Regions from separate parts of the Psychrobacillus sp. FSL K6-1415 genome, predicted to be linked through region 1. Evidence: riboswitches for the same ligand, from Rfam matches in the RefSeq annotation. Region 1 holds a riboswitch; the other holds the start of a gene.
What was found. A riboswitch is a leader RNA that binds a small molecule or an ion and turns the genes downstream of it on or off. The one in region 1 is predicted to bind S-adenosylmethionine.

Region 1 (15,182 bases):
TGTTTTAGTGACTACACATCGACGCGAAAATTTTATAAAACTAGAAGGTATCTACCTAGCTCTCAAACAGTTATTAGAGGATTTCGATGACATAGAAATTATCTTTCCGGTCCATCCTAATCCAAATGTAAGAAAACAAGTACAGAAACATTTATATACAGACAATATTAGCTCTCGTATACATTTAATTGACCCATTGGACTACGAATGCTTCTCTCACCTAATGAAGCATTCCTATCTCATAATTACAGATTCTGGAGGTATACAGGAAGAAGCTCCAGCACTTAATGTTCCAGTGCTAGTTGTCAGGGAAAGCACAGAACGTATCGAAGGAGTGGAAACCGGAACGTTACAATTGGTAGGGACAGACAAAGAAAAAATTTTATCAGCTACCAGGAAACTACTTAAATATCCAAGTGAATACTCAAAAATGGCCAATACTCTTAATCCTTACGGAGACGGAACCTCAGCAAAACAAATAGGCACCTTATTAAATAAAATAGAAAAGAAGATATGAGTATGGCTACTCATACTTTTTTCTATTTACATATGCAATGAAACTACAACACAAAAAAGAAAAGCATTTGCTAAGCATGCTTTTCTTTTTTTGATTGTGATCGACGATTCAGTAAAAACACATACAAAAATGCACCCGCTCCTAGTAATCTCAATCCAGAGCTAATATACATAGAAGAATTCATGCCAATAAGATCTAAGGACCAGATCCCAATCTGTGGCGCAATAAACGCTACGAAGGCTAGAAGCACATTATACGTTGTAATACAGTACGTACGATACCTTTCAGGTGATTGCTCCAACAACAAGTTAAATAATAGTAGGACAGTACCAGATAAGAAAAACCCGGAAGTTGTTTGAATTAGAGTTAAATAGTATAGATTGGTAGATAGAACTGTTAAAAATGGAGTTGTTGCCATTCCAATTGCTGACCATATGAAGACTTGCATATTTGAATACTTATCCGCCCATTTTTTCCATAATGGAAAAGTTAGAAACTGCATAAGCATACTTCCAACGGAGAACATACTGATCCAAAAGATTGTTGCTCCTGCTATTCGAACATTATAAATATTAAACAGGCCCCAAGCCATTTGCCAACCAAAGTTAAATAACAGAGCAGCTACTAAAAACCAAACATAGCTGGAATATTTAAAAATACTCCAGTCCATCGATTTCTTTTTTATTTGCTCACCTGTTGTTTCAACAACATCTTCGTCTTGTCTTAATATGAAAAATACTTCTAGTAATCCGAAACCAAGTGCTAATACAAACAGAACTTGATACGCAATAATACTCTCGGTGGCATCTCTCATTAGAACCCCAATTAGTAATGTTGAGATTAGTCCAACCAACGTTAATAGACGATTACGGTCACTAAAAAATTGTCCTCTTCTCGATTCATCAATCATTCCACTTATCAATGTTTGCCACCCTACATTGGCTATCGTGTTCGGAACACTTATAAAAGCAATAATCCCTAGGAAAGCCCATGACTGAAGCGAATTAGAAGGTAAATAAACAACAAGTACAATTAGCAAGAACATTAATCGCGCTAGTAAAACAGACATTGCCACTAGTTTCTTTTGGGTACTTGCTCGATTAAGTAAGATTGCTGCTGGTATGGTCATTAACAGTGCCACTAATGGAGGTAAAGAGCTTATTAAGCCTACTTGATAATTAGTAGCCCCTAAAATGGTTATAGCAAAAATAGGGAAAAAGTTATTGGAAAAGTTAAGCGCTATGGTAGATGCCATTCCATGATAAATACTAATTTTTTCATTATATGGTCTCAATTTTTGTCAGCCCAATCAATTTTTAATAGAGGATATGCTAGAATTATATACTTGCTTTGACAGAAAACAAGTACTTCGAGACACAAAATTTTCATATTTTCCCTACGATAAAAACACCAGTAAATACTTGTTCATTTAGTGACAATAAGTGGTCTTTTATTTACAATTGATTCGTAAAGAGTATAATGTGTAGATGATGTAAAAGTACATTTACTGGGTATAATGGATTGCAGGTAGGACTGCATAATATATAAACAAGCTTCACTTTATTTGAGAAAATGGGGTGGTATCAAAAATGAATCAAGAACAACAACTGACGCTTGTAGAACATTTAACAGAACTTAGAAAAAGACTTATTATTGTTGCATCGACATTTATCCTCTCACTTGCCTTAGGATTTTGGTTAGCACCAAAAACACTCACGTTTTTAAAACAGCAACCTACAGCTGCTCATGTAGAGTGGAATGTCTTCGGGTATACGGATGGTTTAATGATCTATGTAAAATGCGCGCTGATACTAGCCATATTAATAACTCTACCAATTGCATTACATCAGATATGGTTATTCGTAAGACCAGGCTTAAATGAAAACGAGGTAAAAGGGACGGGCTATTTTATTCCGGTGTCATTTCTTCTATTTTTGCTAGGGATTAGTTTTAGTTACTACATTCTTTTTCCACTTATGTTAAATTTCATGTCGAATATCAATGATTCAATTGGCGCTTTGGAAACGTATGGGATGAAACAGTATTTTACTTTTATGTTTAACCTAGTTATTCCCGTAGGAATTGTATTTGAATTACCTGTAATTATACTATTCCTAACCAAATTGGGTATAATAACTCCAGACAGATTAAGAAAAATGAGAAAAATATCTTACTTTGTATTAGTAGTAGTGGGAGTTTCTATTACTCCACCAGACTTTATCTCTGACTTTATCATTGTCGTCCCATTATTATTGCTATTTGAAATTAGTATCCTTGTTTCGAGCTGGTCTTATAAAAAACAACTTGCGAAACGAGCACTTGAGGATAAAATGTTAGAACAATAAATTACTGCACACTGGCCACTGAATTTATAATCAAAGACTTAGAGGAGGAACTTCCATGCCAAACATTGGAGTACCAGGATTAATCATCATTTTAATAATTGCTTTAATCGTATTCGGACCATCTAAATTACCTCAATTAGGTAAAGCAGTTGGACAAACATTAAGAGAATTCAAAAACTCTACAAAAGATATCGTTGATGATGTAACAGAAGAGTTTAAATTAGATGACAAAGAAACAGACGTTAAAAAGAAAGCTTAGTAAGAAACTATCCCTACCTGTTTCAATAGGTTTTGGATATTGAGCTATAGAAAAGGGCTTGTCATGACTAATCATGACAAGCCCTTTTTTACGGTAATTTTATAGCGTTTATCTATTTAAAGTCGTCCTTACAATTTTTGGAACAATCCGGTGGGTTTTCTGGTCTCCAAAGTGCCTAGAATACTTGATTGGTGAAACAGAAATCTATATACATTGAATCAATTTCATAAAGAATATTATATAGTTAAATCCGAACAACGTTAATTTCCGCTCGGGCGGACGCTTTCCGCGGGATCGCTTAAAAAAAACGATAATATATTGCGATATTAAGTAAACATTCGTATTTTTAAATGAAACAAGTAATTATGAAATTGACTACATTATATAAAAAATCCCCTGTTATGCACCAATGCTTAACAGGGGATTTACTACCTATAGATTTTTGAAAAATACCCGTATCACATCTGCCCCACCTATAATGGTTCCCAGCGATCCAAATAAGTTGGTTAATACAACGACAAGTAAAACTCTAGTTACTTTGTTTTTCCAAAAACCTTTAATCGTAAAGACATCTTCCGATAACGTTTCAAAATCTGCTATCGTTGGACGCTTGATATACGCTTGGACAAGTCCTGAAAACCAACCTGAAGCTAAAATAGGATGAAGCGCTGTAACTGGTGCTGTTATAAATGCTGCTAGAATTGCTAATGGGTGTCCTAATGCAACTGCTGCTCCAACTGCCGCCATCGAACCTGTCCAAAGGACCCAACTCAATGCCTGATCAAAACCAGCAGAAGGATTTGCAAAGAACGTATACACGATTAATGCCACAATCAGAATCGGAATAGTCCAACCAATTATTTTAGGGACAACCGACTTTGGTGGTATAGCTGATAGCTTAACTAAATCCTGCTCTTTGTGAATTTCTTTTGTAATACCAGGTACATGGGCAGCTCCTAATACAGCAACAACTTTCACCCCCGGTGCTTCTTTAATTTTCTGCGCCAAATACTGATCACGTTCATCGATTAACGGTGTTTTAAGCTTGGGAAAGGATTCCGTAAACTCAGCTAATACAGCATTTAACGTATCCTTGGATTTCATATTCTCCATTTCTTCTTCCGATATTGTATCCTTACTGAAAATACTAAAGAAAACGGAAGTAAGTAATTGCGATTTCCCAGTCCATCCAAGATTATGCCATATACGTGAAAAAGTAGTTTGGATATTACGATCTGCTAATACAAGCTCTGCTCCATTCTCTTTAGCACTTGCTATACCTTGAATCATTTCCTGACCTGGCTTAATATCAAACTGTTTAGCCATGCGATTTTGGAAAGAAGAAATTGCCAAGTTCATTAATAGTAGGGTAGCTTTCTTATCCTTAATAACTTTAAAGATATCCGTCTGTTTCCACTTATTATTATCTTTTATAGATTGGTATCTTTGCTCATCCAATTCAATGCAAACAGAATCCGGTTGCTCTCTATCGATAACTTCCTTTACCTGCTCTGCACTTTGCCTTGAAACATGTGCCGTTCCGATTAATATAATCTCTTTATTATTCACATATAAACGTGTAATATTTTCCTCGGACATAAACTACTTCCTTCACCTAATGTATTATCTCTTAGTTAGACTTCTAAAAGATTCTCTACCCTTCATAATGAAGCAGATTATCCTAAATTTCAACGATGTTTCCTCTTTATTTATAATAATTTTGAAAAAACTCTATTTGTAAAGAGCAATTTCTACTCACTAAGCCCGAGTAAATCGTTTCTTCGCATAAACGTAAGTTACTGCCAGTGCCAAAACTAATACTGTTCCTTTAATAATATCAAATGCATAGTAAGGTAAATTTAAAATGGTTAAACCATTCAGTAGGATTCCAATAACTGCCGCTCCAAAAAAAGTGCCCAGTGCATTAGGCTTCCCAATTCCTAGTACGGAGTAGCCGACAAAAACTGCAGCAACCGCCTCCATTAAAAGTGGGGTGCCGGCGTCAATTTGACCTGATCCTACCCTCGCTGTGAATAATATTCCAGCCAATGAAGCAAAAATACCCGAAATGATGTAAGCGATAAACTTCACTTTACGCGTGTTCACTCCCGACAAGGTTGCAGCTTCCTCATTTCCTCCCGTCATATACAGAATACGCCCCCAACGAGTATGATTGAGAACAATATATGCTATTACCACGAGTATTAGCATAACCCAAACAGGTACAGGCAAACCAAGCAACCTACCTTGACCGATCCAAAGAAATGCCTCTGAGAATTGTCCTGGAGCTGTTTCACCAGAAGTAAGTGGCATATTATTGTAAATCGAGTATCCTTCCGTATATGTCCGATGAAATCCCGCAACAATATACATCGTACTTAATGTAGCTAATAAATCAGGAATACCTATAATTACAATTAGGAAACTATTAACCAAACCAACTAATACTCCAACTATAATAGGCAAGATTAGTACGAGCCATATAGGCATTTCATACCAAACCATTAGAGATGCGGTCACAACTGTCGATAGCGACATAGTAGACCCAACACTTAAGTCAAAACCTCCTACTACAAGTGTGAAGGTCACTCCCAATGCTAATAGGGTAACGATAGAAATAGAGCGTAGAATATCAGTGAAATTTGCATATGTAAAAAAAGCATCACTTATTGAACTGAAATAAATAATAATACAAATAAGTAACGCAATTGCCCCAAACTTAAATAAAAAATTGACAGCTCTTTCTTGCAACTTATTGTTCTTTACCACCGCTTGCATAAAGCAAAATCCTTTCTTGGGTCGCTTCTTTCCGTGATAGTTCCTTCACGATTTGACCATCATACATAATTAAAATGCGATCAGAAATTCCTAGAACTTCATGAATTTCACTTGAAAAGTAAAGACAGCCCTTCCCTTTTTCAGCAAACTCACGAATCATCCTGTAAATGTCTGTTTTTGCACCAATGTCAACGCCTTTTGTTGGCTCATCAAACAAATAGAGAACCGAATCCAACGAAGTCCATTTGCCTATTGCAACTTTTTGCTGATTTCCTCCACTTAAATGAACAAGCGGCGTCTCTGTACTATTTGTTTTTATTTGTAATCGTTCAATGATCACCTTTGCAAAGGATTTTTCTTTCCGTTTATTCATAAATAGAAAACGAGAAAAATTTTGTAAATTAGGAAAAGATGCATTGGTTTGCAATGTTTCTTGAACAAATAGTCCTTCTTTTCGTCTCTCTTCTGGAATCAGGACCATCCCTGCTTTTATCGCATCGTTTGGATGCTTTAACTTCAAGGTGTTTCCTAAAATTTCAATGCTTCCTTCTGTATGTGGAGAATATCCGAATAACGTTTTAGCTAGCTCTGTTTTTCCAGCCCCTACAAGACCGACAATACCAACAATTTCTCCTTCAGACACTTTAAAAGAAATATTCCTTACCTTCTCTCCTCTCGAAATATCTTTAACATGAAGTAATACGTTTCCTAATGCGTGTGTTCGAACAGGAAAATCATTATGATAAGAAGTTCCTAGCATAGCTTCAATTATCTCTTCTTGGTTAGTCTCGGAAGTATTATAGGTTCCCACTAACGTACCTTCGCCCATAACAGTTATCCGATCGCAGATTTCAAATACTTCTGGTAATCGATGAGAAATGAATATACACCCTACTCCATTTGCTTTTAGTTTTTTAATAACTGAAAATAATTTTGTAGATTCAAGAAGAGATAAAGGTGCCGTTGGTTCGTCGAATATAATAATCTTTGCAGAACTAATAAGTGCACGAGCTATTAAAACCAACTGCTTTTCTGCTAAAGACAGCATAAATGCTGGTTTTTCTACTGGAATATCCTCAGCCTGTAGCTGCTTCAAGGCTTTCCGCGCTTCGCTATTTAATTTCTTTTTGGAGATAAACATATTAGTTCCAGCAACAATTGAATCCAGTAATATATTTTCTGCAACTGAGAGTTCTAAAACAATAGCGGTATCTACCTCTTGATATACACAAAAAATTCCTAGATCCTTCGCGATTTTAGGAGAACGTATACGTATTTTTCTTCCTTCTAACAATATTTCTCCCATGTCTTGCTCATACACACCCGAGAGTACTTTCATTAGCGTACTTTTCCCAGCGCCGTTTACACCGAGTAAAGCATGTACTTCACCTTTTTTAAGATGAAATTCCGCTTTTTTCAAGGCATTAACTTTTCCAAATGATTTATCAATACCCTTCATGGAAAGAAAAGAATTAAGCATGAATTTCTCCTTTCTTAGAAAAAGCCGCCCTATTAAAACAGGACAGCTTAATTTTTTTTATCTGTTTTCTTCTAATCCTTTTAATTCATCTGTGTAACCCTGATCACTTGCTCCCCAACCTTCAATATAGTCACTTAGTTCACTAGTCGTTACTGTTTCTGCCGGTAATTTAGATGCATCAACAAAAACTGGTTCTAATACGACTTTTTCTTCTACATTCCCACCGTTAATTTTTTGGTATAAATAACGGACTTGAATACGACCGATATCCTTAGGATCTACTGCTGCCGATGCAACCCATGGACTATTGTCATTTTGAATCATCTGTAAATCTTCATCACTCATATCGATACTATATACCTTAATATCCGTACGTCCTGCTTGTTCTATCGCTCTAACTGCACCCTTTGCAAACTCGTCCCAAGCAGCCCAAACTGCAGTTATTTCACCTTTATTTGGATATTTTTTTAATACCGCTTCCATTTGTGATTGAGTGTCTAAAGCTGTATTTTGCGTGGCTGCACCGAATGTTGCAATTTCTTTAATCCCTGGATTCTCTCCTAGAAAATTCTCATACGCTATTTGTCGTCTTTCCATCGGCGCAAAACCTGCTACCCATATTTTTACGATATTCGCATCACCATTTGAATCTACCGCTAGCTTCTCTAGCGTCATTTTAGCCATTTTTTCATCACCTTGTTCTAAAGAGGTTACCCCTTCGACTTCTACTCCTGCATCAAATGCGACAACCGGAACCCCTTTTGCTACTGCATTCTCTACTCCTTGGTTCAGTGCTTCTTTTGTACCGTGATCTATTAATATACCGTCTACTCCTTGATTCACCGCGGCATCTAAATTGGAGGCCATTTTAGATAAATCCCCTTCAGAAGTAAACACTGTTACATTTCCACCAAATTTCTCTACCTGCTCTTTTACACCTTCAATATATTGAGCTGAAAATGTCCCTAAATTTTGTTGCATAACTAATGCAATTTTTTTACCAGTTAGCGGATGTTCTGAAGCCTCTCCCTTACTGCTAGATGATGTACTTGCTTCTCCTTCAGCTTTTGGTTGACATGCACCTAACAATACTCCAATAACCAAAATCGTGAATAACAACCAATACTTATTAGTTTTCATTAATTTTCTCCTTTTCAATTGATTTCGCTAATTTAGCGGAAATATTATCACAATAATCTGGATAAATAATTCCTTTTTCCGTTATAATGGCAGTGATATATTTAGCTGGTGTCACATCAAAAGCAGGATTGAAAACTTTTGTATTTGATAGAGCAATAGACTTGCCGTTAATAAGTGTAATCTCCTCTGCCTTCCTTTCTTCTATTGGAATTTCTACTCCATTATTTATGGATAAATCAAATGTAGAGGATGGTGCTGCCACATAAAATGGAATTCCATATACGAAAGCAAGAATAGCTAAGTTAAGAGTTCCTATCTTGTTTGCTGTATCTCCATTTTTTGCTATCCGGTCTGCACCAACAATAATTGCTTCTATTCCCTTTGCACTTATTGTGTGTGCAGCCATACTATCAGTTATAAGTGTCACATCGACTCCTGATTGCTGCAGCTCCCACACTGTCAGCTTGCCCCCCTGAAAGACAGGTCTAGTTTCACATGCGAATACTTCAAACTCTTTGCCAAGTTCCTTTCCTAGATGAAACGGAGCTAAAGCAGTACCATACTTTGCAGTGGCAATAGAACCCGCATTGCAAATGGTCATTACCTTGGTTTTATCACCTAGTAAATAAAGTCCAAATTCACCAATATTCCGACAGGACTCCTCATCTTCTTTGTGAATTACAATTGCTTCTTCAATTAATATCTGCTTTGCATCCGAAACACTATCTACTAAACTCACTATTTTCAACAAACGGTCAAGTGCCCAAACTAAGTTGACAGCAGTTGGCCGGGATTCACCCAAATATGTTGCATCTTTTTTTAGTAATGCTAGAAAATCTATCATCGAATTTGTTTTATAGCCCTGGGCCTCAATAGCTAATCCATATGCTGCCGTAATACCAATGGCAGGGGCACCACGAACTTTCAAGGTAATAATCGCCTCGTAAACATCTTTGAGTGCTTCAAGTTTTATATAGACAATTTCATGAGGAAGTTTCTGTTGATCTAAGACTACTAACTGCTTACCATCCCACTTAATCGATAATGGAATACTCATAAATAATTTCTCCTAGCAACTCAATTACTGCATCTATTGAGTCTATTTCTTGACGACTCACTATTAATCTTTCTCCAGTTTTTAGAGTTTGTTTTTTTAGTAAAATTCGTTTCTTTTCGTTTTCAATATTGTCCAAGTCTTTCACATGTGCGAGTCCAATTGTTCTACGAATAAGCTCACAGCCTGCGAATCCTAGTGAATCATGGAATATTTTTTCTAGCAAAAATGCTTTGTATCCCTCTATATCTTTAAATGAATCGAATTCACTCAGTTCCAAAAAACCTGCAAATTTAGTAGAAAAAGTGGTCCAAGTGTTTCGTATATGACCATGTATGACATCACGTTGTTTGCCTTCTCTGGTAATAGATTGGACTATTAAATTTGCTAAAAACAATCCTATATCAAAACCAATAGGACCGTAAAAAGCAAACTCTGGATCGATCACTTTAGTTTCTACTTCACTCGCAAAAACACTTCCTGTATGGAGATCTCCGTGCAGCAAGGCTTCCGCTTCGGTTAAAAAACTTCTTTTTAATTTTGCCACTTCAAGCTTTAATAATTTGTTGTTCCAGATTGCTTCTACTTCGACTTGTAATGCAGGTTCAAAGTCATTTGTTTCATGGTCAAAAAAAGGATCGGTAAAGATTAAATCCTCTGTGATCTTACACAATTCCGGATTTGAAAATTCTATTACAAGCGCTTTTTTCTCAAAGGGGTGAAGAGCAAAATCAGAAGTATGATAAAGTGTTAGAGCTAGGTAGTTCCCTATATCTGTCGATAATTTAGGGTAGGACTCACCTTTTATCAATCCTTCACGTACGATTGTGAGATGAGATAAATCTTCCATGACTGTGATAGCTAAATTTTCATCCGTTTCATAGACTTTTGGAACTAGATCGGCAGCATATTCTCCATGTCTTTTTAAGGCACTAGCTTCAATTTTTGCCCTTTTTAGAGTTAGCGGCCAGCTTTCCCCTATTACTTTTGCATAGGGCAAGGCCTGTTTAATAATAACTCCACTGCCACTCGTTTGATCTGTTATAAGAAAAACATAATTTAGATTTCCATCACCAATTTCTTCGCAAGTTAATTTAGCTGTATTCGGGAACAAAGATAATTCGCTTGCTAGAGAAATTGCAGATTCTGGTGTTAATGATTGATATTGTTTTGTCGCTACTACCGCCATTTAATTCTTCCTTTCATTCTCAAAATAAAAAACCTCTTTCCAAAAGAAAGAGGCCAAGAATAAGAGATTCTGAACCTCTTATCTCTCAGAAAGTAAACTTTCTGATGGAATTAGCACCGTGCCTTACGGAATCTTACATTCCGGCGCATAAAGCGCCCCGTCTCACAACGGTATTACGGTCGGTTGCTGGGCGTCATCGGGCCATTATCCCTCTGCCTGCTCTTGATAAGAGTGCGGTACAAGTATGATGTTTGATTAGAATCCTAGCATAATAGAAAAAGTTATGTCAACAGTATTTTGAATATATATACTTTTTAATTTTCTTGTTGACAGAAGTTTTATTGCATGGAATAATCAATATAATTTATTAAACATCAACTGAATATTTTTCTTATTTAGAGCAGGTGGAGGGACAAGCCCTATGATACCCGGCAACCGATTCATTTTTGAACACGGTGCTAATTCTTGCAGCCAAAAGGCTGAGAAATAAGAAGTTGTTAAACTATTAACCTCTTCTTATTTGAAGAGGTTTTTTATGTTATCTGGTCAGCGCTAGTCTGGGCTACATAGGCGCTTGCGCATTTATTTTAGTTAGGAGTGAAAAAATGAGCGGAATCACTGCGCACTATCAACTATATGGAAAATCTGGCTCTTTTGAAAAAAAGGCAGAAGATATTGCACTTGGATTGACTATTGGTTCTTGGACTGACTTAGCTTTGTTAGAACAAGAACAGTTAAAAAAACATAAAGGAAATGTAATATCCGTTACCGAATCCAAGGATATCCAGCACCCCTTTCACCCTGAAAAAATAAAAGCAGAAATTAAAATATTCTACCCTGCTGCAAATTTTTCTACTGATATTCCAGCAATATTAACAACGGTCTATGGCAAACTATCCCTAGACGGTGAAGTGAAGTTATTAGATTTAGAATTCGATACGAATCTTTTGTCTCATTTCCCCGGACCACGCTTTGGCATTAAGGGTGTTCGAGAAAAATTAGGAGTTTATGAACGTCCGCTAATCATGAGCATATTCAAAGGAGTCATTGGAAGAGACATAGAATATTTAGCAGAACAACTTAAACAACAGGCATATGGTGGAGTTGACCTTGTAAAAGATGACGAAATCCTATTCGATAATCCACTAACTTCTTTTGAATCACGTATTGCTACTGGACGAGAAGTATTGAGACAGGTGTATGAAGAGACAGGACATCGTACTTTATATGCAGTAAATTTATCAGGACGTACATTTGAATTAAAAGATAAGGCCAAAAAAGCCCGAGAACTTGGGGCAGATGCACTTTTATTTAATGTTCATACTTACGGATTAGATGCCCTTCAGATGTTAGCAGAAGACGATGAAATTCAATTGCCACTTATGGCACATCCAGCTTATAGTGGAGCATTCACTTCCTCAGCATATTATGGAGTTTCAACATCACTTATTCTAGGAAAACTTACTCGTTATGCAGGAGCAGACTTTTCATTATTCCCTTCTCCTTATGGCAGTGTTGCACTAGAAAAGTCTATAGCTCTTTCTTTAGGTGAAGAACTAACAAAAGCCAGTAAAGTTAAACAAAGCTTTCCAGTTCCATCTGCAGGCATTCACCCGGGTCTCGTACCCCTTTTAATGAATGACTATGGAATCGATAGCATTATTAATGCTGGAGGTGGTATACATGGTCATCCAGCCGGTGCAACTGGGGGCGGTTTGGCTTTTAGGCAGGCAGTAACAGCTGTTTTAGAAGAAATTCCATTAGTACAGGCAGCAAAACAACATAGTGAGTTAAAAACTGCACTTGAATTATGGGGGTTATAATATGAGTAAACTTGTAGTTTTTTGTGACTTCGATGGAACTATAACCAATCAAGATAACATTATGGCAATCATGGAAAAATTCGCTCCACCCGAATGGACTCCAATTAAAGAGGATATTTTAAGTCAACGTATTTCCATACGAGATGGTGTAGCAAAGATGTTCTCTCTCCTCCCTATTGAATCAAAAGATGAAATTATTTCTTTTGTACTTGAACAGGCTGTCATCCGCGATGGTTTTAGTGAATTTGTATCTTTTACAAAAAATCATAACATCCCACTTTACATCGTAAGTGGTGGTATAGACTTTTTCGTCCATGAGCTACTAGAACCTTTCAGGCCATTTGCAGGAGTTTATTGTAATGTATCCGATTTTTCTAAGGATACAATTCACATTGAGTTTCCACATAGTTGTGATGAACAATGTACTAGCCAAGGATGTGGTTGTTGTAAACCATCTATTATTCGTACACTTCTTGACCAAGAAGCTATGAGTGTTGTAATTGGGGATTCCATTACCGATTTAGAAGCGGCAAAATTAGGAGATATCATTATTGCAAGGGATTTCTTAATCGAAAAGTGTGAGGAATTAAATATTCCCTATGAACCTTTTGAAAACTTCCACGATGTGATAGACATTATGAACGCTAGGTTAGGCGTGAAATTATGACATTACAAGATAAATGGGATGAACTTGCGGACATAAAAGATGAACTCGCTGCAAGAGATTGGTTTATGGGAACTAGTGGAAACCTCGCTATTAAAGTACGTGATAATCCTATGGAGTTTCTAGTAACTGCAAGTGGTAAAGATAAAAAAAAGAGGACATCGGAAGACTTTTTGCTTGTTGATGCTACTGGAAAACCAGTAGAAAATACTCCTTTAAAACCATCTGCTGAAACATTACTCCATTGTGCAATATATCGAGAAACAAATGCTGCTTGCAGTCTTCACATCCATACAGTTGCAAATAACGTTATCTCTGAGTTGTACGGTGATAAAGGTTCAGTAGATTTTCAAGGCATTGAACTCATTAAAGCTTTTGGTATGTGGGAAGAAGATGCAATACTCTCCATACCAATTATTCCTAACTACGCTCATATTCCCAAACTTGCGGAAGTGTTTACAACTTATATTTCTGCTGACAAAGGAGTAATCCTTATTCGTAACCATGGTATAACTGTTTGGGGAAAAGATGGGTTTGAGGCAAAAAAATTACTAGAAGCTTGTGAGTTTTTATTTCAGTATCAATTAGCATTACACCAAATACACTTAAAATAGAAAGGAAGATTCTTGATGGCTATTATTAAAATCCAAGAAACAAGTGAAACAATTGAAGCACAAAACGAGGTAGAAGCATTTTTAGAAAGTCAGGAAGTAATTTATGAACATTGGGATATAGACAAGTTACCAGAAAACCTTCGTGAAAAATTTAACTTAGACGACGATGAAAAGCAAGAGATTCTAAAAGCTTTCAAAAGTGAAATAGACGACATCTCAACTCGTCGCGGGTACCAGTCCGCCGATATTATTTCTCTATCTGACTCAAACCCTAACCTAGACGAACTGTTAAAAAATTTCGAACGAAAGCACCTTCATACCGACGATGAAGTTCGTTATATTGTAAGTGGTCACGGTATCTTCATCATACAAGGCAAGGATGAACGCTACTTTGAAGTTCATCTTTCACCTGGTGATTTGATATCTGTGCCCGAGAATATTACACACTACTTCACATTATCTGAGGATCGTAAAGTTGTTGCTGTTCGCATTTTTGTAACAACAGAGGGATGGGTTCCAGTTTACCAAGATGAAGTAGTAGAACAATAAAAATACCTACTTACCCTAGGAATAAATGAATAACGATAAGGTAGTCAATTACTGCTTCTGCGGCTATTTCTTTCTAAAACAAAAAAAGTGGACTCATTTTATGAATTCCACTTTTTTATGTCTATTCGGTAAATTCCTTTTATATCTCGTAATATACATCCATTAGCCTCAAAAATACGTCTCATGGGCTTGTTATTTGTATCTGTGCTTCCCACATATACCTTCGCACCAAAATTTTTCAAGAGTTCTAATGAAATAGCATGAAATATCGTTCCGTATCCTTTGCATCGTTGTTCTGGTACAACCCCAAAGTAAAACATTCTTCCCTCATCAGTAGTCCCTTGTTCAATATGTGGAATACTAATACCGTAGTTCATTGCATTTTGAGAAAAGATAAAGCAATGGTCTCGCCACTTAACACCTATTTCACTTTCAAGTGATTCCATTATTTGATTGATAGTAAATATATTATTTTTGTTAGCTGAACCACTCCTACATGAATCGTACAATGTAGCAAAAGCCAAATCAGTCATATGACTATCGGAAAGAGATTGTACTTGAAAGCTACCAGAACTTATAAATGGTCCTTCCAATGTCTTTGTGTATTCTACAATAGAAGACACTTTTTTAAACCGACGCTTGAAGATCCAGTCCTCATTCTCTTCATCTATTAATAGTGATAAATATGCTACTTTTTCTTCTTTCCACTCTGCTAATATTTTATCAAATGCAATTAAGTAATCAATGTTTGGAACATAAGATACTTTTAG
Region 2 (15,182 bases), 1.3 Mb from region 1:
AACTTCTCTGACCAAGTTAAAATAACCCCATCAGTAGCGCTGACGGGGTTATTTTAACTATTAAATTTCTACTCTTCATTTTCTACTAGGAACTTTAATCTAGAAAGCTTGTTATTCCAGAATTGTTCATAGTAGTCTAGCCACTGCTTTACTTCCGTCAATGGCTCCGGTTGTAAATGATACACTTTTTCTCTACCTGACTTTTGACCATTCACTAAACCTGCATCAGTTAATACATTAAGATGTTTAACAATCGCTGTTCTGCTCATATCGTAATGGGAAGATATTTCGGCAATAGATCTCTCTTTGTTTGCTAAGAGTCTAAGGACATCTCTTCTTGTCGGATCAGCAATCGCTTGAAAAATATCCACCTTTTTAACAACTTCTTCCATTAAACTTCGACAACTTGCTTAAATTTGTTTTGTACAATTCCAACCCAACCTTGTTCCATCGTGCCACGGACAGCTGCACCGGACATTTTAGCTTTTGGAACTAGAGCTTCTCCATCTTTCCAACCACCATGAATCAATGTGAATTCAGTTTGAGTACCAATCTCTTTCAAAAGAAATGTAACAAACCAACCATCTGTGTCCCATTGAAATGATAGTTTATGTGGTTCGTCAATCTCAAGCACCTTACATGGTGATGGTCCAAATGGCGACTGTATAGTAAACTCGTATCCTTCCATAGCTTGAAAATCATTTGGCATAAACCAAGCAGAGATTCCTTCCGCAGTTGAAACATAATTCCATACTTTTTGTATTGGTGCCTCTACTAAAACTGTTTGCGTAATATCAGGTAAATTTTCTTTCATGAAAAAAGCTCCTTTTTCAACTTTGTTATGTAACCCTTAGGTGTTATATTATATATAACCAAAAGGTGTTATGTCAACTTTTAGTATATACTCATTCTTTTGTTAAGCTCCAAAAAACAAAAACCCCATCTACAGTTAGTAGATAGGGTTTTAATTTCAAACAATATAGCCAATGTCTGTGAGTACATTATTGATAAATGACTGAGAATATGTAAAGATTTCTTCCCGCTCCGGTTCTTGGTAGAGATCATGGAAGCAATTTTTCCATTCTTTGAATTGATATTCAGAAAGTTCTTGTTTTCTTAACCAACTAGCTGCAGCATTTGTATCTGTAATCTTATCCCGCTCTCCAGTCATAACAAGAATCGGTTTATTTGGTATGGAGATGGTCAATTGATTCACAGATTTTATTAGTGCTTGGAGTTCCTTGTACCATTCTGTCGAAATGAAGGTTCTATAGGTGGGATCTGATGCGAATTGTTGGAACACTTCATAATTTCTCGTTAATTCATTTAAGTGAATATCATGATTGATTTTCTGTGGTACTGATAACTTTGCTAGTGTGTTGGTCCATTTCGAAGGGAGCTTTTGAAGCTGTAACCATGGAGATGTTAGTATTACGCCAGCGTATTCAATATCTAGTTTACGCAAAACTTTTATAAGTAAAGTGGCTCCAAAGCCATGTCCCATTAAAAATATTGGAAGATCATACGTAACTGCAACTTGCAACGCTTGTTTAATGTAGTTCTTATACTGTTCAAAGGATTCATCATGAATAGTTTTTGATTTCTTTAATTCTCCATGACCTGGCAGGTCACCCATTACAATATGATAGTTAGAACTTCTTAACTTTTCAATTAACCAAGCATATCTTCTGTGATGCTCATAAGCACTATGAACAATAACTATTACTGCTTTAGGCTTTCCTTCTGTTTCCCATTTCCACATATAAACAAACCTCTTTTCTTTCCTTGCAATTTCATGGTATTAGGTTTCATTCAATCTTTATGTCTGATACGATTAATTATAATCTAATTTCAAAAGGAGTGTATGCGAAATGATTTATCCATATAAAGGTAAAACACCGACTATTGACGACTCTGCTTTTATAGCTGATTATGTCACAATAACAGGTGATGTGACAATCGGTCCAGAGACTACAATTTGGTTTAATACGGTAATTAGAGGGGATGTTGCTCCTACTATTATTGGAAGTAAAGTAAGTATACAAGATTTAAGCTGTTTACATCAGAGTCCAAATAAGCCACTTATTATTGAAGATGAAGTAACTATCGGACACCAGGTGACTTTACATAGTTGTACTATACGTAAAGGAGCTTTAATAGGAATGGGATCGATTATTTTAGATGGTGCTGAAATTGGAGATGGTGCATTTATCGGAGCTGGAAGTCTCGTACCACCTGGCAAAAAAATACCTCCAAATTCATTAGCATTAGGCAGCCCAGCAAAAGTGGTGCGTGAGCTAAATGAAGACGATAAAGCTGATGTACAAAGAATTATCCGGGAATATGTAGAAAAAGGTCAATACTATAAATCCCTTCAAAAATAAAATTTGTTAATGATCTTTCTGGTAAAAGAAAACTATATATGCTGTTCAATTCCTCCTGAAACGAAAATCAGCTGTATTATTGGAAAGTTATTATTTGTATGAAAAAAGGCTTTCCATTATAGGAAAGCCTTTTTTGTTCATACTACTTATAATCCAGCCTTTTCTTTTAACGCTGCAGCTTTATCTGTTTTCTCCCATGGAACATCAATGTCTGTACGACCAAAGTGACCATATGCAGCTGTTTGTTTGTATATTGGTCGGCGAAGATCTAGCATTTTAATAATTCCTGCTGGACGAAGATCAAATAGTTCACGAATATATGAAACTAATTCAACTTCCTCTACCTTTCCAGTACCAAAAGTTTCTACAGCAATTGAAACTGGTTTAGCTACACCAATTGCATAAGCAAGTTGTACTTCACAACGATCTGCAAGGTCAGCAGCAACAATGTTTTTAGCAACATAACGTGCAGCGTAAGCAGCAGAACGGTCAACTTTTGTTGGATCTTTACCAGAGAATGCTCCCCCACCATGACGAGCATAACCACCGTAAGTATCTACAATAATTTTACGTCCTGTTAAGCCAGCATCACCCTGTGGTCCACCAATTACAAAGCGTCCAGTCGGATTGATAAAGTATTTTGTATTTTCATCTATTAAATTTGTAGGAACAATTGGATTAATTACTACTTCTTTAATATCTTTTTGAATTTGTTCTAAAGTTATTTCTGGATGATGTTGTGTTGAAATAACAATTGTATCGATATGAACAGGATTATTGTTTTCGTCATATTCTACTGTTACTTGAGTTTTTCCGTCTGGACGAAGATAGTCTAAAGTTTCGTCTTTACGAACTTGTGCTAATCGGTGAGATAGTTTATGCGCTAAACTAATAGGTAGCGGCATAAGCTCTGGTGTTTCATTACAAGCATAGCCGAACATTAAACCTTGGTCTCCTGCTCCAATTGCATCAATGTCAGAATCACTCATAGAGCCTTCTCTTGCTTCTAAAGCTTGGTCCACACCTTGCGCGATATCAGCTGATTGTTCGTCAATTGAAGTAAGCACAGCAGAAGTTTCTGCATCAAAGCCATACTTAGCACGTGTATAGCCAATTTCTTTAATAGTAGAACGAACTACTTTAGGGATATCTACGTATGTAGATGTAGTAATTTCTCCAGCAACTAATACTAGTCCTGTCGTCACACTCGTTTCGCAAGCTACACGAGCATTTGGGTCTTCTGCTAAAATTGCATCTAGAATTGCATCAGAGATTTGATCACAGATTTTATCTGGATGGCCCTCTGTTACTGATTCTGATGTAAATAATCGACGTTGCGTCATAGATTATTCCTCCTATATCCCGCGAGATTTCTCTCAAGAATTGATACGGTACTCATTCCCATGTCAAGCCATTCAAAATGTTTCATGCATTTTCATCACATAAGAGTAAATGTAATTGCTGTGAATTGAAGTTAACTTGAAGCCGTTTCGGACTTGGCACACAAGGATAAAGGGCGATGTTAAATAAAAAAACCTCTCACTCACGTAAATACACATGAGGAAAGGTATTAATATCATAAGCACCTTTCACTCTTATCAAATCAAGGAATTTCACCTTGTCTCAGGTTTGGCACCTTTGTAATAATAAAACAATTACAGGTTGCCGGGTTTCATAGGGCCTGACCCCTCCACCAGCTCGGGATAAGAGTATCCGTTCAATTCATCATCATACGTAAATAAGTAGCAGAAGTCAACTATTTTTTTGTTTGCATTTTATTCACAAAAGAAAAATATTAGCTTCATTAGTATAGACTAATTACTTTAATGTGTTATACTATTTCACATATCTAGAAAAACTTCCTCTTTTTTAGAGGAAATATAAAAAAAGGATGGTATATTCAAGATGAATTCAATCGATACTGTGAGTGAACTGAAAGAATTGTTAGCAGGAAATAACGTTAGCAGCCAATTGTCAGTGCCACAACTTGTGGAAAAAGCTACAACAAGAGGAGAAGCTGTTTTAACTTCTACTGGTGCAGTAAAAGCCGAAACAGGGAAATATACTGGCCGCTCCCCACAAGATAAGTATATAGTAGATGAAGCTATTTCAAAAGACAAAATCGATTGGGGCTCAGTAAACCAACCAATTTCTTCTGACGTTTTTGATGCTCTATATAAAAAAATGATTAACTTCTTAAACAAACAAGACGAAATCTTCGAGTTTAAAGGATATGCAGGGGCAGATAAAGAATCACGTCTAGGTATTCAAGTAATTAACGAATACGCTTGGCATAATCTTTTCGCTCATCAGTTATTTATCCGTCCAACACAGGAAGATCTTGCTACACATACAACAGACTTCACTATTCTTTCTGCTCCTAATTTCAAAGCGGATCCTGCTGTAGATGGTACCCGTACAGAAACGTTTATCATTGTATCCATGGAAAAACGCACTGTGTTAATCGGTGGTACTGAATATGCTGGTGAGATGAAAAAATCAATATTCTCTATTATGAACTATTTGCTCCCAGAACAAGACATCTTACCAATGCACTGCTCTGCAAATGTTGGAGATGACGGAGACGTTGCATTATTCTTTGGTTTATCAGGTACAGGTAAAACTACCCTTTCTGCAGATGCTGGCCGTAAATTAATCGGTGATGACGAGCACGGCTGGTCTGATAATGGCGTATTTAATATTGAGGGTGGTTGTTATGCAAAATGTATCGACCTAACTCGTGAAAATGAACCTCAAATTTGGGATGCTATTTCATTTGGAACAGTATTAGAAAACGTAGTGGTAGATGCGGAAACACGCGTTGCTAACTATGCTGATAATTCATTAACAGAAAATACTCGTGCTGCTTATCCAATTCAATATATCGAAAATATTGTAGAGCCTTCTGTTGCTGGTCACCCAAATACAATTATTTTCTTAACCGCTGATGCATTTGGCGTATTGCCTCCAATCAGTAAACTTACAAAAGAACAAGCAATGTACCACTTCTTAAGTGGATTTACTTCTAAACTTGCTGGAACTGAACGTGGAGTTACATCGCCACAACCAGTATTCTCTACTTGCTTCGGTTCACCATTCTTACCATTACATGCAACGGTATATGCAGAAATGCTTGGTAAGAAAATTGACGAGCACGGTGCACAAGTATTCTTAGTAAACACTGGTTGGACTGGTGGAGAATACGGTGTAGGTAACCGCATGAAGCTTTCATACACTCGTACTATGGTTCGTGCTGCAATTGATGGCAAGCTAAACAATGCTGCTACAGAAACAGATACAGTATTCGGCTTAGCTATTCCTATGCAAGTGGAAGGTGTTCCTTCCGAGGTACTTATACCTCGTAATGCTTGGGCAGATAAAGCTGCATATGATCAAAAAGCAGCTGAGCTAGCTCAGTCATTCCGTGAAAACTTTAAAAAGTTTGGTACAGTATCTGAAGATATTTCCGTTAAAGGCGGACCATTAGCTTAATAAATTTAAAATATAAAAGAGCCCAAAATGAAAATTTTGGGCTCTTTATTTTGAGTATTTTACATTTACTAAAATTTGTTAATTTAAAAAATATGGATAATATTTAACAACCGTCACCAAAAAACTACCCGCTATAAAAGCCAGAAGCCCCATGGTAATAGGGGTCATCTTAAATCGAAATGGCGTTATAACCCCGGTGTCTAGACCATTCTGTCCTTTTGCAAAAGCATTATATTCGTTATTTGTTTGATTGTTATTTAATTGAAATAACCAAACACACCCAAATATAGCAAGTCCCCCTAAAAATATCGTATCTATGAAACTCCATCCAAAGAAAAGTGAAACTAACCAAAGTGAAAGTGTTTCAATAGCTACTGTAACTGCAATAATATAAACTTTATTCATTAAACTTACCCCCTATTAGAACTTTAAGATTTTTCTGATTAATTAATTCTAATACGGATTTCCAAACTAAAAAGATTCATTTTTTGAACTGATCTAGTCCACTTTTTAAAAGCATCTCTTCTTATCATAGATATTCATCGACTTCATTATTTTCACCTAATAAAATTAATTGTTACTTGAATCAATTTAATAAAGAAAATTATATAGTTAAATCCGAACAAAGCTGATTTACTCTTTAGGCGGACGCTTTCCGCGGGCATGGCTTCAATCTCAGCGTCACTACGAAAACATATGCCTGCGGTTACTCGTCGCAAAGACATTGGTCAAACAAAGTTCGACCATTTTCTTTCCTGCGGGGCTTTCAGCTCGCGCTGTTCCCACTGGAGTCGCCGCCTGCCACTCCAATCAACGGGATCGCTTTAAAAAAACGAATAAATATTACGATATTAAGTATTTGTATTTTTAAATAAAACAACTAATTATGAAATTGACTCACTTATAACAAAAAAATCAGAAACAATAAAGTTTCTGATTTCCACTTACATATAAACTTACGTTAACTACCGGGGAATTGACTCTCAACCGGAATTGTTCTAGATAGATAATTGTAACCTATAATTAGCATTAGTCACCATTAGTCGCATGATATTCACTATCAGCTATTTTCGGAAATATTTCTACAAACTTCTCTGCTTCCTCTTCATTGACCTTATATAGAATAATTTCTGAACCATAGTGACCTACTTCCATTTGTTCAACTCCATCCTGTTGGAAAAACATCGTAAACCACTTTAAACCACCTTTTGGATCAACCGAATAATTTCTAAAATAGAGCCTATTTTCATCCGTGAGATTAATAGTAAACACTTTCATTAGTCCTTCCGTTTGAACGGAAACTGCTCGAGAGTTTAATTCTTCTAAAATGTCTAGTTCCTCCATCCAACAATGGATCACCACTTCTTCGAATTCATTTGTGTATTGATCCCACAAATCCTCCCAAAAACTAGTATCTACAGGAAACGAAGATTTCCCTTCTACACTCATTGCCTCAGTTGTTACTACAACATTGCCCATTTTTAAACCCCTCTCTGATTTTTCATCCATTGACATGCATCTTTTACTACACGTCTATTTATTTTGCTTGGAAAAAAATGTGTGAATTCTGGATAATACCAGGTTTCAACTGGTATACTATTCCCTATTAATGCTTGCTCTAAAACCTTTGCATGCTCAAAAGATACATTATTATCTCGTTCACCATGTATTATAAGTGTGGGCACGTTCGTCTCCTCTATACGAGGTAATACATCTCGCTGCTCATATCCTAATGGGAATTTAGTAGGAGTACCTCCGATTACACGTTTCATCATTTTTCTCATATCTAGTCTTTCTTCATATGTTAAATAAATATCAGAAACACCAGCCCATGTAACTAAGGATGTAATATCATTGCGTAGAATAGCAATCCATAAGCCCATGATACCACCCCGAGAAAATGCAAATAAGTGAATCCGCTCTGGAATGCAATATCGCTTTAATACTTCTACTCCGTAAACAGCATCCCAGCGATCTTCTCCAGCAAATTCATCCCTTCCTTCACCACCACGATTACCTCGATAATATGGCGCAAATATTACAAATCCCTCAGAGGCGATTTGTGCAATTCGTGCAGGTCGAACCATACCGATACTTTGCATGCCACCTCGACAATATAAAATTCCATCATAGTTTCCTGGCTTTTTTGGTACTGCTAACATTCCTTTTACTCGAAGACCACAGGACCAATATGTAATTTCGCTCATTATGATATTAGGGTTTGGAGATGGATAAGTGAGAACCTTTTCAATCGTTCCATTTATTTTCAATTTCTTTCACCTTCTTTAAAATGGCTTTCATTCCATCATCTTTCATATGGAAGCTTAAATATTCACTACGAGTAAGTTCTTCTGAGGATAACCAGAAAGCTCCTTCTGTCTCAAAGCTTGTCTGCTCCATATTAATATACCCAACTTTTGCTATATAAACAGTTTTACAAAAAGGGATATTATCTAATACCATATATTCAGCAAGCCATTCTAGATTTACTATATCTACATTTGTTTCTTCTTTTGTTTCTCTAATCGCTGCTTCAACTAAAGTTTCCCCTTTCTCTAATTTACCACCCGGAAACTCCAATCCTCTTTTTGGATGCTTCGTTAACAACCATTTTCCATTATGCTTTGCTAAAACTAATACATGCTTAGATTCAATAGAAAAGCTTCCTTGCTGAAAGGATAGCTGTACTTGAAATCCATTTAAATCTTCGAAAGAAAACATTTTCTGATTCCCCCTTGTTTTCTTTAAATATTACCATATACATAAGAAAAACCAGGCAAGTAGACGCCTGGTTCCTTACATTCAAAACCTGTTCCTATCGTTTTGAGCAGGTCTTGTTGGAATATTTATTACCTTGTGAATTTTTAGAGATGCTGGTTGGTTGTGACGGACTCTACAACCAAAAAGCGGTAATCTCATGGTGTTTGTACGTCCGTAGCCCTACCACAACTTTTTGAAACAGGTTATTGCGTTTTTGGATAACCAGACAAATGCTAATCTCCTATTCATAAAGAAAGCTCACGAAGAACCAATCATAACTATTCTTTGGGAGGTCCCATTTTGTAATCTTCATTACCTTCTTCTCTATTTTGTGCAATATTCTGCTTTGATTTATCTTGTGGAGACTGATTGAGAAGTGAGCTAACATTTCGATAAGTTACAGGGTTTTCATTACCTTTTCTATTTAAATTCTTGCTCATAGTTGAACCTCCATTCTTCTTTGAAAATAAGGTAGCTGTTCTATAAATCGTTTACTCTCTTCCGAAGTGAATTCATGAATCCATGCATACACTTTTTTTAGCCTTCTATCATATTGATCATTTTCTCCGTCCACATGATACGGCTTTACAGACATTGGTTCATGTGCTCGTAGAAAATTTCTGCTTTGCACATTTTTCAATTGATAAAAAAGTCTTTCAAATACTTTTATTTCATTCCTAGTTGCAGTTACTTCAAATTCCCACTGAGATTCATCGGGATAAGCATATACTTGCTGACTTTTTACGGAGATATACACTTTGTACAAGGTCATTTTCACACATCCTTTTATAAGAGTTTGAGCAAAAAATAAAAAAACATGCACAAATAGCGCATGTTTTTGGGTTATAAATAATATACCTTTTAATCAGCTTCTGTCTAAGCTTTAACGCCTAGCCCCTCGAGTCGTTTTAGAATGGACAGACCAAGACAATGAAACCCCTACTGTCACTCTTTTAATACTTTTAGGGCTAACGCTAGGCGCTACCGCTGTTCTTATTACCCTTGAATATCTACAGCCGACCCTTTATAAGGATGTGGAGCAGCTGTTTGAGGCATGTCTTCTAACAATTTTACCGCAGCAACAGTTTCCATGTTCATAGCATTTTGCAAAACACTCATTTGAACAGTTTGTTGCAACTGAAGTAAATTAGATGACATAATGGAGTTTATGTCCACAGAGATTCCTCCTTCATAACATTCTTTATATCGGTTAACCTAGATTATTATGAAGCGAATATTATTTTTTGGTCGAATTGGTATCTCCTAAAAATGCATTTAACATCCATTGATGTTTTTCTGTTTTTTGGTAAATTGCGTTTAGTACATCTTCCGTCATATCATCTTCATCTTTTGCAGCTTCTTCCATCCCTTTTTTAAGAGATTTCATAATTTTATCAAAGTCATCTACAACAGATTGTACCATCTGGTCAGCTGTTTCTTTGCTGGATGCTTCTTTTACTACTGATAACTCCAAGTGTTCTGTTAATGTTGCCGCTGGTTTGCCACCTAGTGTTAATAAACGCTCTGCAATTTCATCCATATTAAGTGTAGCTTCGTTATATAACTCTTCGAATTTGGCATGTAAAGTAAAAAATGACGGTCCCTTTACATACCAATGGAAATTATGTAATTTAGTGTACATAACCGACCATGTTGCTACTTGTTTATTTAATTCTTTATTAAGTGCTGCTGACATAAATTTGTCACTCTCCCTTTAATTTTAGTTGCTTTCTCTTTCAATATACCTCTATTTTTCATACAATAAACATAACGATAAGTTAATTGGAGTGAGCAATAATGGTATTTTGGATATTAGGTGCAGCAATAATACTAAGTATTTTTGGCTTTTCTTTTTTGTACAAGCTAGCTATGAATGACAAGCCTTCGAAAATTGATCCAAAACCTAAGGATGCTGAATAATCCATGAAGCATATAATTATATCTATTTTTCGCTTTTATCAAAAGTTTATCTCACCACTTTCCCCACCTAGTTGCCGTTTCTATCCAACATGCTCCCATTACGGAGTAGAAGCAGTTCAAAAACACGGGGCAATTAAAGGAAGTATTTTAACTGTAAAAAGAATATCTAAATGCCATCCCTTTCATGAAGGTGGCATTGATCCCGTTCCTGATGAATGGCCTTTGAAAAAATAATAATACAAAGGCTATTTTTTCTTGCATTTTTTTCGAAAGTGCTGTAATCTAATGAAGTTATCTTTTTTCAAAACGTAATCATTACTATTTAGGAGAGTGAATAAATTGAAACGAATTTGTTTAGGAAGTATTCTTTTTCTTTTATTGTTACTTGCAGCTTGTGGAAACAATGAAGAGAATGTTGCAACTAAAGATCAGCAAGTACAAATATATACAACGGTGTATCCACTACAATACTTTGCTGAACGTATTGGAGGAGAATCTGTAAACGTCTCATCTATTTACCCAGCAGGAGCAAATGAACATACATTTGAACCAACCCAAAAGGATATGATGGCACTTGCAGATGCTGACTTGTTTTTTTACATAGGACTTGGCTTAGAAGGTTTTGTCGATAATGCTAAGAAGACTTTAGCAGAGGAACATGTGAAAATGGTAGCTACTGTGGATGCAGTATCAGATGAACAACTTGAAGAATCACATCACGTTCATGAAGAAGCTACTACTGAAGAAGCACATGATCACGAGCACGAGGAAGCTACTACTGAGGAAGCACACGATCACGAGCACGAAGAAGCTACTACTGAGGAAGCACATGATCACGAGCACGAGGAAGCTACTACTGAGGAAGCACACGATCACGAGCACGAGGAAGCTACTACTGAGGAAGCACATGATCACGAGCACGAGGAAGCTACTACTGAGGAAGCACATGATCACGATGATGAGGATGTAGCGGCTGAAGAGCATGGCAGCCATGAAGGACATGATCATGGGGATATAGATCCACATGTTTGGATCTCACCTAAAATTAGTCAAAGCCTTGCACTTTCTATTAAGGACTCTTTAGTGGAAATTTCACCTGAACATCAAGAGACTTTTGAAAAAAACTATGAGGAACTCGTTAATGAACTTCAGAAACTAGATGCAGATTTTGAAGAAATGGCTCATACAGCAGCAAATAAAACCTTCTTTGTATCTCACGCTGCATTTGGTTATATAGCGAACACATACGGTTTAGAACAATTAGCAGTGGCTGGACTGAATTCACAAGATGAACCATCCCAAAAAGAACTAACTAAGTTAATCGATTTGGCAGAAGAAAAAAATATAAACTATATTTTATTTGAGCAAAATGTTTCATCCAAACTAACAGAAGTGATTCAAAAGGAAATTGGCGCAGAAAGCTTGGTTCTACACAACTTAGGAGTATTATCAAAAGAAGATATCAATAACAAAGAAAATTATTTTACATTGATGAACAAAAACTTAGAGACATTGAAAACCGTTTTGAACTAATAGTGTAAAAGCATATAAATCAATAACCGTTCCTTTTGAGCAATACTTGTTACTATCGTTTTCGAAGTGCTTTGGACAGACGTAATGATTTATTGATTACCGGGTGAATTTTTTAAGGATGCTTGTTGGATGTGACTTCCTTCACAACCAACAAGCATCCCTTTTTTTCGGTAATTTTTTCGCGTTTGCCTGTCCATCGCCCTTCTACAACTTCTAGAAACAGGCAAATACGTTTTTGGATAACTAGTGAAAAGCTACTTCCCTATACATAGAAGAAGCTCACGAAGATGCAATTTCGTTCGCTATCTTGCTACTTTATTGAGTATATACTTACTATTTCTTTAAAATTCCACTTATATATAAATCATCTACATTACACAATTATCATTAAATTATAGCTTCTCTAATTCAGAATCTTATAGTTGGATATATTGATCTTCGTTACAGGTCGCGACTCCAGTGGGATGAGTGAGACCACGCTAGCGACGGTGATAGCTCATCTCTCACCCCATGAAAAGCATCTACCTGAAAAGGAAATCAGTAGTATTAGTCAATCTTTCAAGTCCAATGAACCCAGTATTCATGGTATATATTTACTATCATATTAACTTTAATAATTCTCTTCTCACTAATTTATTTGCCCCATTGCGAGGCAGCGCATCTATAAAGTGATATTCCTTTGGAAGCTTGTATGATGCAATCTGAGTCTCCATAAAATTCTTTAACTCATCTATTGTAACTTGCTCGGTTACTACAACAAATGCTATTGGAACATGTCCCCATTTGTCATCCTGTCGACCTGTAACCCCTGCTTCAACAACTGATGGATGTTTTACTAGAGCTTGCTCCAATTCTGCCGGATAAATATTTTCACCACCAGATATGATTAAATCTGAGCGTCGATCAACAACGAACAAATATCCTTCCTCATCCAAATAACCAATATCTCCGGTATGAAGCCAGCTGTCTATTAGTGGTTTTTTGGACTCAGCTGCTCCAATATATCCTGTTGTCACATGGGGTCCCTTAATACAAATTTCTCCCATTTTTTCTTCCCCATCTATGCGAACATCTGCAAAGAAAAGTGGCTTTCCGGCTGATCCTAGTTTACGAATAGCATCCTCACTCGATAAGGTCGTCGTTTGTGAGGAGGTTTCGGTCATTCCATACGTTTGCAGTACTGGAATATTTCGTTCAATCGCTCGTTCTAAATAAGATAAAGGAACGGGACCCCCACCAACTAACATCGATTGAAATGAATCAGGAAAATGCTGATTTCTATTTTCTAGAACGGATACAATGCGTTGAAGCATAACCGAAACTAAAGACATTCTAGTAGCTGCTCCATCTAATATTTCATCTACTACTTTTTCTGGATCAAATTTAGTATGTAGACTTACCTTCATTCCATATAACACAGATCGCATAAGAATAGAAAATCCACTTATATGAAACAATGGTACTATACATAGCCAGCAATCGTCTGGATGAATACCTAAATGGAGTGCTGAACCAGTTGCATTCATCACATGATTTTCTAGCGATTGGCGTACTCCTTTTGGTCTTCCTGTAGTACCTGATGTATACATAATGGAAATAGTTCGTTCTTTAGGCCAATCCCTGTCTATAGGATAAGCTTTTCTTTCATGACTATAAATATCATTAAATGAAAACCTTTGACTATAGCTAATTATTCTTTCATGATTATCTAAAAGTAAAATATCTGGTTTACTATCATGGAGCTGATAATTTAATTCTACTTCACTTAAACGTTCATTTAGCATAACTAATTCACAGCTAAGTTGAAGGCAACCATGTATGGCAATTACTAGTTCTGCATTAGAGCTTGATAAAATAGCTATTCTCATGCCAGGTTGAATTCCTTTAGCATGAAGTCTCTCTGCAAATTCATTTGCTTCGTTATAAAGTTGCCCGAATGTCCACACCTCTCCCATAAAGCGTAACGCAATGCGATCTGGTGTTAAGTGGGCACGTTTTAATAGTAAATTAGGAAACATTTTTTACTCCTTTTATTATAATTTACATCCTATGTAAAAAAGCCATCCTATAAAGGACAGCTTTTTACTTGCAGGATGCTATGCATCACGGAAAACGTGGGAATTGACCAAAATCTGGTTTGCGTTTTTCTTTAAAAGAATCGCGGCCTTCTTTTGCCTCATCCGTTGTATAGTAAAGCAGAGTTGCGTCACCTGCTAATTGTTGAAGACCTGCTAAACCATCCGTATCTGCATTCATCGCAGCTTTTAAGAAACGTAGTGCTGTTGGACTCATTTCTAGCATTTCCTCACACCATTGAACAGTTTCATCCTCTAATTGCGCGTATGGAACTACCGTATTGACTAATCCCATATCAAGTGCTTGCTGTGCATCATATTGACGGCATAAGTACCAAATTTCACGCGCTTTTTTATGTCCGATAATACGTGCTAAATAACCAGAACCGTAGCCGGCATCAAACGATCCAACCTTAGGTCCAGTTTGTCCAAATCTCGCATTATCAGCAGCAATTGTTAAATCACATACTACATGTAAAACATGTCCGCCTCCAATTGCATAACCAGCTACCATTGCTACTACTGGTTTAGGGATTACACGTATAAGACGTTGTAAATCTAGTACGTTTAAACGTGGAATTTCGTCTTCTCCTACATATCCACCATGGCCACGTACTTTTTGGTCTCCACCTGAACAGAATGCATGCTCACCTTCACCAGTTAAAATAATGACACCTACATTTTGATCGTCACGAGCACGAGAAAATGCATCTATCATTTCCATTACTGTTTTAGGGCGAAATGCGTTACGCACCTCCGGACGGTTAATTGTTACCTTAGCAATCCCGTTGTAGAACTCATACTTAATGTCTTCATATGTATGTAATGTTGTCCATTCGCGAGTCATTTTACATCCTCCTTTAAAATAATATCCTTTACTATTGTAGCAAACAATTCAGGATTTTCCACATGAATTGCATGTCCTACATCTCTTATTTCTATATGTGCAACATCTGGAAGGTATTTTTTCATCTTTTTCGCAAGCTTGCTAAATTTTTCATCTAGCTCTCCTGTTAAC

Region 2: another riboswitch for S-adenosylmethionine. It lies ahead of metK (methionine adenosyltransferase); the one in region 1 lies ahead of mtnK (S-methyl-5-thioribose kinase).

The regions. Positions count from the first base shown of each region.
Region 1 covers NZ_JBBOOQ010000001.1:4,162,793-4,177,974, forward strand. The annotation lists gene wecB (non-hydrolyzing UDP-N-acetylglucosamine 2-epimerase) at 1-517, shown strand, start outside; gene MKY60_RS20550 (MFS transporter) at 588-1,811, opposite strand; gene tatC (twin-arginine translocase subunit TatC) at 2,107-2,862, shown strand; gene tatA (twin-arginine translocase TatA/TatE family subunit) at 2,918-3,121, shown strand; gene MKY60_RS20565 (TraB/GumN family protein) at 3,554-4,720, opposite strand; gene MKY60_RS20570 (ABC transporter permease) at 4,880-5,899, opposite strand; gene MKY60_RS20575 (sugar ABC transporter ATP-binding protein) at 5,874-7,379, opposite strand; gene MKY60_RS20580 (sugar ABC transporter substrate-binding protein) at 7,437-8,519, opposite strand; gene mtnA (S-methyl-5-thioribose-1-phosphate isomerase) at 8,509-9,576, opposite strand; gene mtnK (S-methyl-5-thioribose kinase) at 9,554-10,762, opposite strand; SAM riboswitch class I at 10,838-10,994, opposite strand; SAM riboswitch class I at 11,151-11,255, shown strand; gene mtnW (2,3-diketo-5-methylthiopentyl-1-phosphate enolase) at 11,368-12,585, shown strand; gene MKY60_RS20600 (2-hydroxy-3-keto-5-methylthiopentenyl-1-phosphate phosphatase) at 12,587-13,252, shown strand; gene MKY60_RS20605 (methylthioribulose 1-phosphate dehydratase) at 13,249-13,863, shown strand; gene MKY60_RS20610 (1,2-dihydroxy-3-keto-5-methylthiopentene dioxygenase) at 13,879-14,412, shown strand; gene MKY60_RS20615 (hypothetical protein) at 14,511-15,182, opposite strand, start outside.
Region 2 covers NZ_JBBOOQ010000001.1:2,870,195-2,885,376, forward strand. The annotation lists gene MKY60_RS13585 (ArsR/SmtB family transcription factor) at 69-392, opposite strand; gene MKY60_RS13590 (SRPBCC family protein) at 392-814, opposite strand; gene MKY60_RS13595 (alpha/beta hydrolase) at 971-1,762, opposite strand; gene MKY60_RS13600 (gamma carbonic anhydrase) at 1,872-2,384, shown strand; gene metK (methionine adenosyltransferase) at 2,531-3,727, opposite strand; SAM riboswitch class I at 3,977-4,094, opposite strand; gene pckA (phosphoenolpyruvate carboxykinase (ATP)) at 4,290-5,876, shown strand; gene MKY60_RS13615 (hypothetical protein) at 5,955-6,281, opposite strand; gene MKY60_RS13620 (hypothetical protein) at 6,906-7,355, opposite strand; gene MKY60_RS13625 (alpha/beta hydrolase family protein) at 7,358-8,146, opposite strand; gene MKY60_RS13630 (NUDIX domain-containing protein) at 8,124-8,597, opposite strand; gene MKY60_RS13635 (hypothetical protein) at 8,915-9,076, opposite strand; gene MKY60_RS13640 (hypothetical protein) at 9,073-9,408, opposite strand; gene MKY60_RS13645 (putative motility protein) at 9,633-9,812, opposite strand; gene MKY60_RS13650 (Dps family protein) at 9,874-10,332, opposite strand; gene MKY60_RS13655 (hypothetical protein) at 10,434-10,556, shown strand; gene yidD (membrane protein insertion efficiency factor YidD) at 10,560-10,790, shown strand; gene MKY60_RS13665 (metal ABC transporter solute-binding protein, Zn/Mn family) at 10,887-12,089, shown strand; gene MKY60_RS13670 (o-succinylbenzoate--CoA ligase) at 12,689-14,107, opposite strand; gene menB (1,4-dihydroxy-2-naphthoyl-CoA synthase) at 14,193-15,011, opposite strand; gene menH (2-succinyl-6-hydroxy-2,4-cyclohexadiene-1-carboxylate synthase) at 15,008-15,182, opposite strand, start outside.